3 regions of the Nocardioides ochotonae genome follow, and region 1 is predicted to be linked to each of the others. Evidence: predicted binding sites of a transcription regulator. Region 1 holds the regulator's gene; each other region holds the start of a gene.
The links. The regulator HrcA, encoded in region 1, represses chaperone genes, less so after heat shock. The targets are predictions, from matches to a motif close to TTGGCACTCGNNNNNNNCGAGTGCCAA.
Positions count from the first base shown of each region.

Region 2: a site for HrcA is predicted at 2,810-2,836, ahead of groES (co-chaperone GroES). Genes of this name have one in related genera too.
Region 3: a site for HrcA is predicted at 2,586-2,612, ahead of groL (chaperonin GroEL). Genes of this name have one in related genera too.

Region 1 covers NZ_CP061769.1:2,824,546-2,829,474, forward strand. The annotation lists gene HBO46_RS13720 (thioester domain-containing protein) at 1-497, shown strand, start outside; gene HBO46_RS13725 (16S rRNA (uracil(1498)-N(3))-methyltransferase) at 632-1,390, opposite strand; gene dnaJ (molecular chaperone DnaJ) at 1,395-2,561, opposite strand; gene hrcA (heat-inducible transcriptional repressor HrcA) at 2,656-3,678, opposite strand; gene HBO46_RS13740 (hypothetical protein) at 3,867-4,604, shown strand; gene HBO46_RS13745 (MBL fold metallo-hydrolase) at 4,629-4,929, shown strand, end outside.
Region 2 covers NZ_CP061769.1:3,528,560-3,533,488, reverse strand. The annotation lists gene HBO46_RS17025 (S-(hydroxymethyl)mycothiol dehydrogenase) at 1-150, shown strand, start outside; gene HBO46_RS17020 (MBL fold metallo-hydrolase) at 147-776, shown strand; gene HBO46_RS17015 (hypothetical protein) at 957-1,541, shown strand; gene HBO46_RS17010 (class I SAM-dependent methyltransferase) at 1,561-2,730, opposite strand; gene groES (co-chaperone GroES) at 2,977-3,273, shown strand; gene groL (chaperonin GroEL) at 3,365-4,929, shown strand, end outside.
Region 3 covers NZ_CP061769.1:587,545-592,473, forward strand. The annotation lists gene thrC (threonine synthase) at 1-867, shown strand, start outside; gene HBO46_RS02865 (MoaD/ThiS family protein) at 902-1,180, shown strand; gene HBO46_RS02870 (OsmC family protein) at 1,217-1,678, shown strand; gene HBO46_RS02875 (ATP-grasp domain-containing protein) at 1,675-2,535, shown strand; gene groL (chaperonin GroEL) at 2,775-4,400, shown strand; gene HBO46_RS02885 (RNA polymerase sigma factor) at 4,576-4,929, shown strand, end outside.

The DNA.
Region 1 (4,929 bases):
ACGACCCGGTGGGCACCTCCCCCGAGGGCGCCTTCGACCGGGAGTACACGATCCCGGCCGGAGCCCCGGCGGGCTCCCACCCGCAGGAGGTCGTCACCGGCATCCCCGCCGGCACCGTCTGCACGGTCGCCGAGATCGCCGACGGGGCCACCGACACCGTCGTCGCCGGGCCGGTGCGCATCACGCCGGCCACTGCCACGATCGCCGACGGGGAGACCGCGGCCGTGACCGTCACCAACACCTACCTCGAGCGGGAGGAGGTCGTCCCGGACCCGGAGCCGACCCCGGACCCTGACCAGGACCAGCTCGAGGACCAGGAGGAGGTCCAGGAGGAGGTCCAGGAGGACGAGGAGGCCGAGGTGGCCTCCGGCGACCTGCCCCACACCGGCGGGCAGGGTGGCCTGGTCGCGCTGCGCCTCGGACTGGCACTGCTGCTCAGCGGTGCCGGACTGCTGGCGCTGCGCCGCCTGGCCGGTCTCCGCACCCGGGGGTCGTGATCCCGGACGCGACGCGCGCCTGAGCGCGACGCGTCCGCTCCAGCGCCGTCACCCGCGCCCGCACCTGCGGGCGCGGGTGGCGGCGAGCCCGCTCGAGCCGGTCGTCGACCGGCGCGGGCGGTCGGGCGCCGGGGTCAGGACCAGCGGGGGGTGCGCGACAGCAGCGCGGCCGCTGCGGCGACACCGGCGGTGGAGGTGCGCAGCACCTCGGCACCCAGCCGCACCGAGGCGGCCCCCGCCGCGACGAACGCGGCGACCTCCTCGTCGGTGAGCCCGCCCTCGGGGCCGACCACGATCACGAGCGGGCCCTCGGCGGGCAGGTCGAGGGAGGCGAGCGGCACCGACGCCTCCTCGTGCAGCACGACCGCCAGCGGCGCCTCGGCGAGCAGGGCGACCACGTCCGCGGTCGAGGCGAGCTCGTCGACGACCGGGAACCAGCTGCGTCGCGCCTGCTTGGCGGCCTCCCTGGCCGTGGCCCGCCAGCGGGCGAGGGACTTGGTGGCGCGCTCGCCCTTCCAGACCGCCACCGAGCGCGACGCGGCCCACGGCACCACGCGCGCCACGCCGACCTCGGTGAGCATCTCGACCGCGAGCTCGCCGCGGTCGCCCTTGGGCAGCGCCTGCACGACCACGATCGCGGGCGCGGGCTCGGGGACCCGGCGGACGTCCTGCACCGTCGCCGTGAGCAGCCGCTTGCCGGTGGCGGCGACCTCGGCGGTGACCGAGGTGCCGGCCCCGTCGGTGAGCACCAGCCGCTCCCCCACGCGCATCCGGCGTACGGCGACCGCGTGGTGGGCCTCGTCGCCCTCCAGGGTCACCGACGTGCCGGGTGCGGCATCGATCAGGGAGTCGCCGGAGTCGGCAGCGTCGACGAGGTGGACCGGGAGCGACATCGGCTCAGTGGTTGAACGCGTCGCGCAGCCGGCCGAAGACCGACTTGGAGCCGGGACGGACCTGTCCGCCCGGGTTCTCCTCGCCCCGCAGGGCGGCGAGCTCGCGCAGCAGCTCCTCCTGGCGGGCGTCCAGACGCGTCGGGGTCTCGACGGCCACCGCGACCACGAGATCGCCGCGCCCGCCGCGCAGGCCGGGCACACCGCGCCCGCGCAGCACCTGCTGGCTGCCCGACTGGGTGCCCGGACGCACCTCGAGCTCGAACTCGGTCTCCTTGCCCTCGCGGTCCTCCTCGTCGAGGTCGGCCTCGAGGGTGGGCAGCGTGAGCGTCGTGCCGAGCGCCGCGGCGCTCATCGGGACCGTGACCGTGCAGTGCAGGTCGTTGCCCTGGCGCACGAAGGTCTCGTGCGGGGCGACCCGGATCTCGACGTACAGGTCGCCGGCGGGGCCGCCGCCGGGGCCGACCTCGCCCTGCTCGGCCAGCTGCACGCGCACGCCGTCGTCGACGCCCGCGGGGATCTTGACGGTGAGGTTGCGGCGCGAGCGGACCCGACCCTCGCCGGAGCACTCGCGGCAGGGGTCGGGGATGATCGAGCCGAGGCCGCGGCACGCCGCGCACGGGCGCAGCGTGCGGATCTCACCGAGGAAGGACCGCTGCACGTGGGCGACCTCGCCCTGGCCGTGGCAGGTCTCGCAGGTCACCGGCTTGCTGCCCGGTGCCGCACCGTCGCCGTGGCAGGTCTCGCAGAGCACGGCGGTGTCGACCTTGAGCTCGCGAGTGACGCCGAACGCCGCCTCGGCGAGCTCGACCTCGAGGCGGATCAGGGCGTCCTGGCCGCGCTGCACGCGCGAGCGCGGGCCGCGCCCGCCGCCGGCGCCCGGCTGGCCGCCGAAGAAGGCGTCCATGATGTCGGTGAAGGAGAACCCGGCGCCGGCGCCGAAGCCACCAGCCCCGCCGGCGAACGGGTCACCGCCGCGGTCGTACGCCGCGCGCTTCTGCGGGTCCGAGAGCACCTCGTAGGCGTGGCTGACGACCTTGAACTGCTCCTGCGTCTCCGGGTCGGGGTTGACGTCCGGGTGCAGCTTGCGCGCGAGCCTCCGGTAGGCCTTCTTGATGGTGTCGGCGTCCGCGTCGCGGGCGACACCGAGAAGCTCGTACAGGTCCTGGCTCAACGTCTGCTCTCTCTGCTGGGCGGTGCGGGACGGGGGCCGCCGGGAGGCGGCCCGAAGGGGTGCGAAACGGGGAGCGATCCGGCGCTGGTGCCGGTCAACCCTCCTCGAGGATGCGCGACACGTAACGGGCGACGGCGCGCACCGCTGACATCGTGCCGGGGTAGTCCATGCGGGTCGGTCCGACGATGCCGAGCGTGGCCACGGCACCGTCGCGCGGGCCGTAGCCGGTTGCCACCACGCTCGTGGAGGAGAACTGCTCGTAGGGACCCTCCGCGCCGATGCGGACGGTCAACGCCCCGCCGGAGGTCGCCTCGCCGAGGAGCTTGAGCAGCACGACGTGCTCCTCGAGGGCCTCCAGGAGCGGGCGGACGGCGGAGTCGAAGGAGTCGCCGTAGCGCGCGAGGTTGGCCGCGCCACCGACGGCGATCCGCTCCGAGGAGCGGTGGTCGACCATCGCCTCGACCAGCGCCTCGACCACGGATGCGGTGTGCACGGCCTCCGGCACCGGCCCCTCGGGGACGATGTCGCGCAGCGCGGTCGCGGCCGCGGCGATCGCCTCACCGGTGGCCGCGCGGTTGACGCGGGTGCGCAGGTCGGCGAGCGCCTGCTCCTCGATGCCCGCCTCGAGCTCGACGATGCGCTGCTCGACCCGCCCGGTGCTGAGGATCAGCACCGCGAGCAGCCGGGTCGGGGTCAGCGACACCAGCTCGATGTGGCGCACGGTCGAGCGCGAGAGGGTGGGGTACTGCACGACGGCGACCTGGCGGGTCAGCTGGGAGAGCAGGCGCACGGAGCGCTGCACCACGTCGTCGAGGTCCACGGCACCGTCGAGGAACGAGGAGATCGCACGCCGCTCGGCGGCACTCATCGGGCGCACCGTGGTGAGCCGGTCGACGAAGAGCCGGTAGCCCTTGTCGGTGGGGACCCGGCCGGCGCTGGTGTGCGGCTGGGTGATCAGGCCCTCGTCCTCGAGAGCCGCCATGTCATTGCGCACCGTGGCGGGCGAGACGCCCAGCCCGTGCCGCTCGACCAAGGCCTTGGAGCCCACCGGCTCCTCTGTCGCGACGTAGTCCTCGACGATCGCGCGGAGCACGGCGAGCCTGCGGTCCTCCTGCATGTCTCGCCTCCCTGATCTGATCGCACCGAGTGGAACTCGGCAATGAACCTAGCGCCATCGCTGCGCAGCGCTGGCACTCCTCACCCCGGAGTGCCAATCCTACTAGGCGTTCCGCCCACTCGGTGGAATCCGCACTCGCCCGACGTGGGCAGGAAGGTTAGGCTGGCCTTACTTACGTAGGAGGAGCCGTGACCGCAGACCCCACCACCCGTCAGCTGCTCGATCCCGACCAGGACGCCGACCACGCCCGCAGCGTGCTGGCCTGCCCCGCAGCCGTCACCGTTGCCATCGAGGGGGCCGTCGAGGGCCGTGCCGGCGGTCACGACGACACGGCCGCCACCGGCCTCGGCGTGGAGGACCGTCACGGCACTCCCACCTTCCACTGCCCCGCCGGGTCGGGCCTCGCCGACGCCGCCGCCCGCGGCGCCCGTGCCACCCTCACCGTCACCAGCGGGCTCGGTGCTCCCGGCGCCGCCGAGCGCGGCACCCGGCTGCTGGTGTCGGGTCGCCTGGCCGTGGGCGGCACCAGCAGCTGCCGCTGCTGCGCGGATGCCCGCTCGACCGTCGTGCTCGCCCCCGAGAAGGTCCTGCTCGCCCAGCCCGGATCGCCGGCGGTCGAGGTGTCGCTGAGGCACTTCCGCTCCGCCGAGCACGAGCTCAACACCGGCTACCTCCAGCGGATCGCCCGCCATGTGGCGCAGGAGCACCAGGACGACCTGCGCCGCACCGTCTCGGTCGCCACGGCCACCCCGCTGGAGGAGGTGCTCGGGGTCGGGCTCACCGACCTGACCCGCGAGGGCGTCAGCGTCGGGTGGATCGACCTCCAGGGCGCCCACCTCTCCCCGCTCCGCTTCCCGCGCCCGGCGCGCAGCGCCTCCGAGCTCGGCGCGATGCTGCGCCGCGAGCTCGACGCGGGGCCCTGCTGAGCACGACGCCGTAGGCTCACCCGCGTGAGCTTCAGGGAGGTCGCCGACCGGGTGTGGGTCGCGCGTCATGAGTGGTTCGACGTCAACGTGACACTCGTCGGCGGCGCGGACGGCCTGCTCGTGGTCGACACCCACGCCTCCGACCGCGCCGCGCGCGCCGTGGTCGACGACGTGCGCCGCCTGGGCCACGGCGAGGTGGTCGCGGTGGTCAACACCCACGAGCACTTCGACCACACCTTCGGCAACGGCGCCTTCCGCCGCGCCTACGGTCCGATCCCGATCCACGCCCACGAGGTCGCCGCGGCTGCGACCCTCGAGGCCGGCG
Region 2 (4,929 bases), 700 kb from region 1:
GACTTCCCCATGCTGGTCGACCTCTACCGCCAGGGCCGCCTCGACCTCGACGCGTTCGTGACCGAGGAGATCGGCATCGGCGACATCGAGGCCGCCTTCGAGAAGATGCACCACGGCGAGGTGCTGCGCAGCGTGGTGGTCCTCCCGTGACCGCCCGCGTCGACCATGCCGTCTCCAGCGGCACCTTCAGCCTCGACGGGCAGACCTTCGACGTCGACAACAACATCTGGGTGATCGGCGACGACCGCGAGTGCGTGGTCATCGACGCCCCGCACTCGGTCGAGGACATCCTGGCCGTCGTCGGCGACCGCACCGTCAAGGCGATCGTGTGCACCCACGCCCACGACGACCACGTCCGGGTGGCTCCGGCCCTGCGCGAGCGGGTGGGTGCGCCGATCATGCTGCACCCCGCCGACCGGCCGGTCTGGGAGCTCACCCACGGCGGGCCCGACGACGTCGACGCCCAGCTGTGGGACCTCGACCTCGCCGACGGCACGACCATCGAGGTCGGCGGCACCACGCTGCGGGTGCTGCACACGCCGGGTCACGCGCCCGGCGCGGTGTGCCTGTACGCCGAGGAGCTGGGTGCCGTGTTCACCGGCGACACCCTCTTCCAGGGCGGTCCCGGCGCGACCGGGCGCTCGTTCTCCGACGCCGACGTGATCGTCTCCTCGATCCGCGAGCGGCTCTTCGCGCTGCCCGACGAGACGGTCGTGCACACCGGTCACGGCGACGACACCACCATCGGTGCCGAGAAGGCCGCGCTCGGCTCCTGAGCACCGCTCACCCCGCGGGTGGGTCGGTCGACGCCGGCTCACCCTGCCGGGTGAGGTGCGTCCGATGGCGGGGGACACGCCCGGGTTCCCCGCGGGGTCCTCGCGCAACGCGGGCCGGCTTTGTAGCGTGCCGCGGACGGGGGCGGCCCTCGCCCCGGAACGCTACGCGAAGGAGCGCCCATGCGCACCGTGCTCGACAAGCTCATCTCCTGGACCGGACTGGCGCTCGCCGTCGTCCTGCTGGCTGCCGGAGGACTGCTCACCTGGGCGAACGTCTTCATCGACGACCAGGTGGAGCAGCAGCTGACCATGCAGGACATCACGATGCCCGAGGGGCCGGCGCTGGAGAGCCTGTCCGCGGAGGACCGTGACGCGCTCGAGGAGTACGCCGGCACGCCGCTGGACAGTGGCCCGAAGGCCAAGGCCTTCGCCGACCACTACATCCTCGCCCACATGAACGCCTCCAGCGACGGGCGCAGCTACGAGGCGGTCAGCGGGGAGTACAACGCGATGACCGACGAGGAGAAGGCCTCCGAGGCCGGCCAGGCGATGGCCGGGCTGCGCGAGAGCCTGTTCATGGGCAGCACCCTGCGCGGCCTGCTGCTCTACGGCTACGCCTTCGCCACGATCGGCACCATCGCCGGCTACGCCGCGATCGCCGCGTTCGCCGGTGCCGCGGTGATGCTGGTGCTCGCCGCGCTCGGCTTCGTGCACGCCCGCCGGACCCGTACGACGGAGTCGGCCCCGGTGGCAGCCACCGTCTGACCCGCGCCGGTGGGTCCGCTCAGAGTGGACGCACCAGCAGTGCCGTGCCCGCGCCGGCGACCCTCGTCATCACCAGGGTCGCCGGCGTGTCGCCGTCCAGGGCCAGCCGCTTGCGCAGCTGCTCGGGCACGACGTCCACGCCGCGCTTCTTGATGGTCAGGGTGCCGATGCCGCGGGCCCGCAGCGCGGCGCGCAGCGGCTTCTCGCGGTAGGGCAGCTCCTCGAGCACCTCGTACGAGCGCGCGTACGGCGTGGGGGAGGCGTCCGGCGAGGTCACGTAGGCGATGTGCTCGTCGATCAGGGTGCCGCCGGTGAGCGCGGCGACCGCCGTCACCAGCCCGGCGCGCACGACGGCGCCGTCGGGCTCGTGGAGGTAGCGCTGCACCGGGCCGACGCCGACCGCGGCGGCGCCGGGGTCCTCCTCGTCGGTCAGGGTCGCCAGGCCGTGCTCGGCGATGACGGTCGCGCGACGCGCCACGGTCGCCAGCCGGCCCGACCACAGGGCGGCCTCCTTGACCTCGCCGTGGTCGCTCACCCACTCGGCCTCGACGCCGGCCGGGACCAGGGCGTGCGGGATGCCCGGGGCGACCTTCACGCAGGAGTCGCGCGCCAGCAGCCGCTCGACGAAGGACCACGGCGGGGTCCAGTCGTCGACGTCGAAGGAGCGGCCCCGCGCGCTGCGGCGCGCCGGGTCGGCGTACGCCACGTCGAACGGCGCGGTGTCGAGGGTGGTCGCGTCGGCGACCATCGCGGCGCCCTCCAGGCCGAGCGCGGCCAGGTTGGCGCGGGCGACCTCGACGCGCAGCGGGTCCAGGTCCACCCCGGCGGCGGTCATCCCGGCGCGCGCGGAGGCGAGCAGGTCGCCGCCGATGCCGCACCCGAGGTCGATCACGGTGCGGGCGCCGAACGCCGTGAGGCGCGCCGCCCGGTGCGCGGCCACCGGGGCGCGGGTGGCCTGCTCGAGCCCGTCCGGGGTGAAGTACATGCGGGCCGCGTCGGCGCCGAACTTCGCGACCGCGCGGCGTCGTAGGACCGCCTGGGTGACCGCGGCGGCGGCGTGCTCGGGGGCGGCGAGGCGGCGCAGCGGCGTCTGGGCGCGGAGCGGGTCGAGGTCGGCGAGCTCCTCGGCGCGGGCCAGCAGTCGCTGCCCCTCGTCGGTGAGCAGCCAGCGGAAGGCGTCGAGGTCCACGCCGCGATCCTGTCAGGTCGACGCCGGGCGCCACGCACCTGGCACCGGTGCGATCGGGAGGACGAACGACGGGGTTGCTCTGGCACTCAGTCGAGGAGAGTGCTAGTTTTCTGACTGGCACTCTCCTTTGGAGTGTGCCAGCGCCTGACAAGACCGGTGCGACACCCGCGACGGCGTACCGCGTCCACAGGCACCCCACGTGCATCACACATCGCTACGAAGTGCCAGAAAGTGGAGGTCGACATCGTGTCGGTCAGCATCAAGCCCCTCGAGGACCGGATCGTCGTCAAGCCGCTCGAAGCGGAGCAGACCACGGCCTCTGGCCTGGTCATCCCGGACACCGCCAAGGAGAAGCCCCAGGAGGGCGAGGTCGTGGCGATCGGTCCCGGCCGCTTCAACGAGGACGGCGACGAGCGCATCCCCATGGACATCGCCGTGGGTGACAAGGTCATCTACAGCAAGTACGGCGGCACCGAGGTCAAGTACTCCGGCCAGGAGTTCCTGATCCTCTCGGCCCGCGACGTGCTCGCGATCGTTTCCTGATCCTCTCGATGGTCCGGCACGTCCCGGCCGGCCCGTCCGGGCCGGCCGACGTGCCGGACCTTCGTTCTTTCCGCCTTTCCTGAGGAGAGCAATGCCCAAGATCCTGGAGTTCGACGAGCACGCCCGTCGCTCGCTCGAGCGCGGCGTCGACGCGCTCGCCAACGCCGTCAAGGTGACCCTCGGCCCCAAGGGCCGCTACGTCGTCCTGGACAAGAAGTGGGGCGCCCCGACCATCACGAACGACGGCGTCTCCGTCGCCCGTGAGATCGAGCTGGACGACCCGTTCGAGAACCTCGGTGCCCAGCTCGCCAAGGAGGTGGCCACCAAGACCAACGACATCGCCGGTGACGGCACGACCACCGCCACGGTGCTCGCCCAGGCGATGGTCCACGAGGGTCTGCGCGCCGTCGCGGCCGGCGCCAACCCGATGGGTGTCAAGCGCGGCATGGACGCCGCCGGCGAGGCCGTCAGCAAGGCACTGCTCGAGGCCGCCCGCGAGGTCGACTCCAAGGAGGACATGGCCTCGGTCGCCACGATCTCCAGCCGCGACGCCCACATCGGCTCGCTGCTCGCCGAGGCCTTCGACAAGGTCGGCAAGGACGGTGTCATCACCGTCGAGGAGTCCAACACCATGGGCACCGAGCTGGAGTTCACCGAGGGCATGCAGTTCGACAAGGGCTACATCTCGGCGTACTTCGTGACCGACCAGGAGCGCATGGAGGCCGTCCTCGACGACCCCTACATCCTCCTGCACCAGGGCAAGATCTCGGCGATCACCGAGCTGCTGCCGCTGCTGGAGAAGGTCATCCAGGCCGGCAAGCCGCTGTTCATCATCGCCGAGGACGTCGACGGCGAGGCGCTGTCGACCCTGGTGGTCAACAAGATCCGCGGCATCTTCAACGCCGTCGCGGTCAAGGCCCCCGCCTTCGGTGACCGCCGCAAGGCCATGCTCGAGGACATCGCGGTCCTGACCGGCGGTCAGGTCGTCGCCCCGGAGATCGGCCTCAAGCTCGACCAGGTCGGCCTCGAGGTCCTCGGCCAGGCGCGTCGCGTGGTCATCACCAAGGACGACACCACGATCGTCGAGGGCGCCGGCGAGGCCGCTGCCGTCGAGGGCCGCGTCGCCCAGATCAAGGCCGAGATCGAGGCCACGGACTCCGACTGGGACCGTGAGAAGCTCCAGGAGCGTCTCGCGAAGCTCGCCGGTGGCGTGTGCGTGATCAAGGTCGGCGCCGCCACCGAGGTGGAGCTGAAGGAGAAGAAGCACCGCATCGAGGACGCCGTCTCCGCGACGCGTGCCGCGATCGAGGAGGGCATCGTCGCCGGTGGCGGCTCCGCCCTCATCCACGCGGTGTCCGTGCTCGACGACAACCTCGGCCTCACCGGCGACGAGGCGGTCGGCGTGCGCGTGGTCCGCAACTCCGCGGTCGAGCCGCTGCGCTGGATCGCCGAGAACGGTGGCGAGAACGGCTACGTCGTGACCACCAAGGTCCGCGAGGGCTTCGAGGCCAACGGCTTCACCTTCGGCTTCAACGCCGCGACCGGCGAGTACGGCGACCTGGTCGCCCAGGGCGTCCTCGACCCGGTCAAGGTCACCCGCTCGGCGCTCGTCAACGCGACCTCGATCGCCGCGATGCTGCTGACGACCGAGACCCT
Region 3 (4,929 bases), 2.0 Mb from region 1:
CGCGAGTTCGGCAGCAAGGTCTTCGCCTGCCCCTCGACCGGCAACCTGGCCAACGCGGTCGCCGCGGCCGGCGCCCGTGCCGGGATCAAGACGGTCGTCTTCATCCCCAGCAACCTCGAGAAGCCCAAGCAGATCAACTCCGCGATCTACACCGACTCGCTGGTCGCCGTGAACGGCAACTACGACGACGTCAACAAGCTCGCCAGCGAGATCGCGGGCGAGGAGGACGGCTGGGCGTTCGTCAACGTCAACGTCCGCCCGTACTACGCCGAGGGCTCCAAGACCCTCGGCTACGAGATCGCCGAGCAGCTCGGCTGGCGCCTGCCCGACCAGATCGTCATCCCGGTCGCGTCCGGCTCGCAGCTGACCAAGGTGCACAAGGCCTTCCAGGAGCTGATCGAGCTCGGCCTCGTCGAGGACAAGCCCTACAAGGTGTACGGCGCCCAGGCCACCGGCTGCTCGCCGGTCTCGGTCGCCTACAAGGCCGGCGTCGACGCGATCCGCCCGGTCAAGCCGGACACCATCGCCAAGAGCCTCGCGATCGGCAACCCCGCCGACGGCATCTACGTCCTCGACGTGTGCCGCCAGACCGGGGGAGCGGTCGAGGACATCACCGACGACGAGGTGCGCGACGCGATCGTGCTGCTCGCCCGCACCGAGGGTGTGTTCACCGAGACCGCCGGCGGCACCACGGTCGGCGTGCTGAAGAAGCTCGTCGAGACCGGCCAGCTCGACACCAGCCTGGAGACGGTCGTCATCAACACCGGCCACGGCCTGAAGACCCTCGACGCGGTGGCCGACGTGGTCGGCGCCCGCGCGACGATCGAGCCGAACTACGCCGCGTTCCGCGACTCCGGCATCGTCTGATCCCCTCCCCGCACTCGCACTCCAGGAGCACCCCGTGAGCGTTTCCGTCCGGATCCCGACCATCCTGCGCACCTACACCGGCGGCGAGTCCGAGGTGAGCGCCACCGGCGCGACCCTGGCGGAGGTCATCGACGACCTCGAGGCCAACTTCGCCGGCATCAAGGGGCGCATCCTCGACGACAACGGCGCGCTGCGCCGCTTCGTCAACGTCTACGTCGGCAACGAGGACGTCCGCTTCCTCGAGGACCTGGCGACCCCGACCCCGGACGGCGCTCAGGTCTCGGTCATCCCCGCGGTCGCCGGCGGCTGCTGAGCCATCGACGCGTCGCCCGGCCCTAGGCTGGGCGGCGTGGAGCACCACTACCGCCTCGACCTGACCTGGCAGGGCAACCGCGGCTCGGGCACGAGCGGCTACCGCGACTACGACCGCGACGTCCTGCTCCGTGCCGACGGCAAGCCGGACCTGGCCGGCTCCGCCGACGTCCCGTTCCGCGGCGACGGCTCGCGCTGGAACCCCGAGGAGCTCCTGCTCGGGGCACTGAGCCAGTGCCACCTGCTGTCCTACCTGCACTCCGCGGTCCAGCACGGCATCGTGGTCACCGCCTACGCCGACGCACCCGTCGCCACCATGGAGCAGGTCGGGCAGGGCGGCCGGTTCACCTCGGTGGTGCTGCGCCCCCAGGTCACCATCACCGACCCCGACCAGGTCGCGCTCGCCACGGAGATCCACCGCGAGGCCTCCGCGAACTGCTTCATCGCCGCGTCCGTGAGCTTCCCGGTCACCCACGAGCCGGTGGTCCTCGCCGGATGACCGACGTGCTGCTCGCGACCTTCGCCCTGATGCCCGACGGCGAGCCCGGCGGCGACCTGCTGGTGGACGCCCTCGCCGAGCGCGGCGTCCGCGCGGCCTGGGCGTGCTGGGACGACCCGGACGTCGACTGGGCGGGCGCCCGGCTGGTGGCGGTCCGCTCCACCTGGGACTACCACCGCCGCGCCCCGGAGTTCCTGGCCTGGGCCCGTCGTACGTCGGTCGCGACGCCGCTGCTCAACGGCCCCGAGGTCTTCGCCTGGAACGCCGACAAGGCCTACCTCACCGAGCTCGCCGACCTGGTGCCCGCGGTCCCGACCGAGCTGCTCGACGACGCCACGCTCGTGGCCGGGCTCGGGGCCGCGCTCGAGCGATGGGGGAGCGTGGTGATCAAGCCGCGCACCGGCGCCGGCGGGGTCGGCGTGGTGGTGGCGGAGTCCCTGGCAGACGAGCGCCTCGAGGGCCTGACCGCGGCGCCCTGGGTCGTCCAGCCGCTGGTGGAGTCGGTGCGCACGTCCGGGGAGGTCTCGGTCTTCGTGCTCGGCGGCGGCGCGGTCAGCCAGGTGGACAAGTCCACCGCCGGCACCGCGGGCGGCGAGATCCGCGTCCACGAGCTGTACGGCGGCCGCTCGCGCGCCGTGCCGCTGGGGGAGGAGCAGGCGGTCGTCGCCGAGGACGCCGTCCGGGCCGCCGCCGGGCTCACCGGTGCCGACCTCACCTACGCGCGCGTCGACCTGATGCAGTGGCAGGGCCGGTGGGTGCTGAGCGAGCTGGAGCTGATCGAGCCCGGCCTCTACTTCGACGTCGAGCCGGCGACCGCGACGCGCTTCGCCGACCTGGTCGCCCGCCAGCTCGGCTGAGCGGGCACCCACACGGCCCGTTGCGGAGGGCTCGGGGATCGGGCAGATTCCTTGCACTCGCATGGGGCGAGTGCTAAACATGGGGCTGGCACTCTTATGATGAGAGTGACAACACCGGTTCGATGCCAGCTGAGGTCGACGCGCAGGCGAGAAGGGTTCGCCGAGTCGCGCAGGCCGTCCGTCGCGGGCAGCCCATCGCCCGGACCCCAGAACTCCAATCGTTAAGGATCCCAGGAGTTATGCCGAAGCTTATTGCTTTCAACGAGGAAGCCCGGCGCGGCCTCGAGCGTGGCATGAACACGCTCGCTGACGCCGTCAAGGTCACCCTCGGTCCCAAGGGCCGCAACGTCGTTCTCGAGAAGAAGTGGGGCGCGCCCACCATCACCAACGATGGTGTGAGCATCGCCAAGGAGATCGAGCTCGAGGACCCCTACGAGAAGATCGGCGCCGAGCTCGTCAAGGAGGTCGCCAAGAAGACCGACGACGTCGCGGGCGACGGCACCACCACCGCGACCGTCCTCGCTCAGGCGATGGTCCGCGAGGGTCTGCGCAACGTGGCCGCGGGTGCGAACCCGATGGGCCTCAAGCGCGGCATCGAGGCGGCCGTCGAGGCTGTCTCCACCCAGCTGCTCGCGATGGCCAAGGACATCGAGACCAAGGAGGAGATCGCCTCCACCGCCTCGATCTCCGCTGCTGACACCACCGTCGGCGGCATCATCGCCGAGGCGATGGACAAGGTCGGCAAGGAAGGTGTCATCACCGTCGAGGAGTCGAACACCTTCGGCCTCGACCTCGAGCTGACCGAGGGCATGCGGTTCGACAAGGGCTACATCTCGGCCTACTTCGTCACCGACACCGAGCGCATGGAGACGGTCCTCGAGGACCCCTACATCCTCATCGCCAACTCGAAGATCTCCAGCGTCAAGGACCTCCTGCCGCTGCTCGAGAAGGTCATGCAGTCCGGCAAGCCGCTGGTCATCCTCGCCGAGGACGTCGACGGCGAGGCGCTGTCGACCCTGGTCGTGAACAAGATCAAGGGCACCTTCCGCTCCGTCGCGGTCAAGGCTCCCGGCTTCGGCGACCGCCGCAAGGCCATGCTGCAGGACATCGCGATCCTCACCGGTGGTCAGGTCATCTCCGAGGAGGTCGGCCTCAAGCTCGAGACCACCGACGTCACCCTGCTCGGCCAGGCCCGCAAGGTCGTCATCACCAAGGACGAGACCACCATCGTCGAGGGCGCCGGCGACCAGGCCCAGATCGAGGGCCGGGTCAACCAGATCCGCGCCGAGATCGAGAAGTCGGACTCCGACTACGACCGCGAGAAGCTCCAGGAGCGCCTCGCCAAGCTGGCCGGTGGCGTGGCCGTCATCAAGGTCGGCGCGGCCACCGAGGTCGAGCTCAAGGAGCGCAAGCACCGCATCGAGGACGCCGTTCGCAACGCGAAGGCTGCCGTCGAGGAGGGCATCGTCGCCGGCGGTGGCGTCGCCCTGGTGCAGGCCGCTGCGACCGCGTTCGACAAGCTCGAGCTCGAGGGCGACGAGGCCACCGGCGCGAACATCGTCCGCGTCGCGACCGAGGCCCCGCTCAAGCAGATCGCCATCAACGCCGGCCTCGAGGGCGGCGTCGTGGCGGAGAAGGTCCGCCACCTGCAGGCCGGTCACGGCCTCAACGCGGCCACCGGCGAGTACGTCGACATGCTGGCTGCCGGCATCATCGACCCCGCCAAGGTGACCCGCTCGGCGCTGCAGAACGCCGCGTCGATCGCCGCGCTGTTCCTCACCACCGAGGTCGTCGTGGCCGACAAGCCGGAGAAGGCCGGGGCCATGCCCGACCCGTCCGGTGGCATGGGCGGCATGGACTTCTGAGTCCAGCCCCACCCCGCACCAACGACGAGGCCCCCGCTGCGGCGGGGGCCTCGTTGCATTTCCCGCCGAGTCGGCGTGACTGGTGGCGCCTCGGGCGGTAGCCCCCCGGCAGGCGGGTACCACGAGGTGGACGGGCGGCCCGGGGACGCCTGCGGGGCTGTGTGAGGGTGAGGGCGTGGACGAGGCAGGACGGCGCAGACGGTTCGAGCAGGCGGTGCCGCCGATGATCGACCCGTTGCGGCGCTTCCTGGCCCGGCGTACCGACCCGGCCACCGCCGACGACGTGCTGGCCGACACCCTGCTGGTGTGCTGGCGGCGCCTGGAGCAGCTGCCCGAGGACCCGCTTCCGTGGGCGTACGGCGTCGCGCGCCACTGCCTGGCCAACGCCGAGCGCACCAGCCGGCGGCAGCGGCGGGTGGCGGCCAAGGTGGCGGTCCTCGACCCGCCGGCGTCCAGCAGCCCCGGACCCGGCGACACCGACGACGACCCGGTGGGGCGCGCGCTCGCGGCGCTGCGCACCGACGACGCC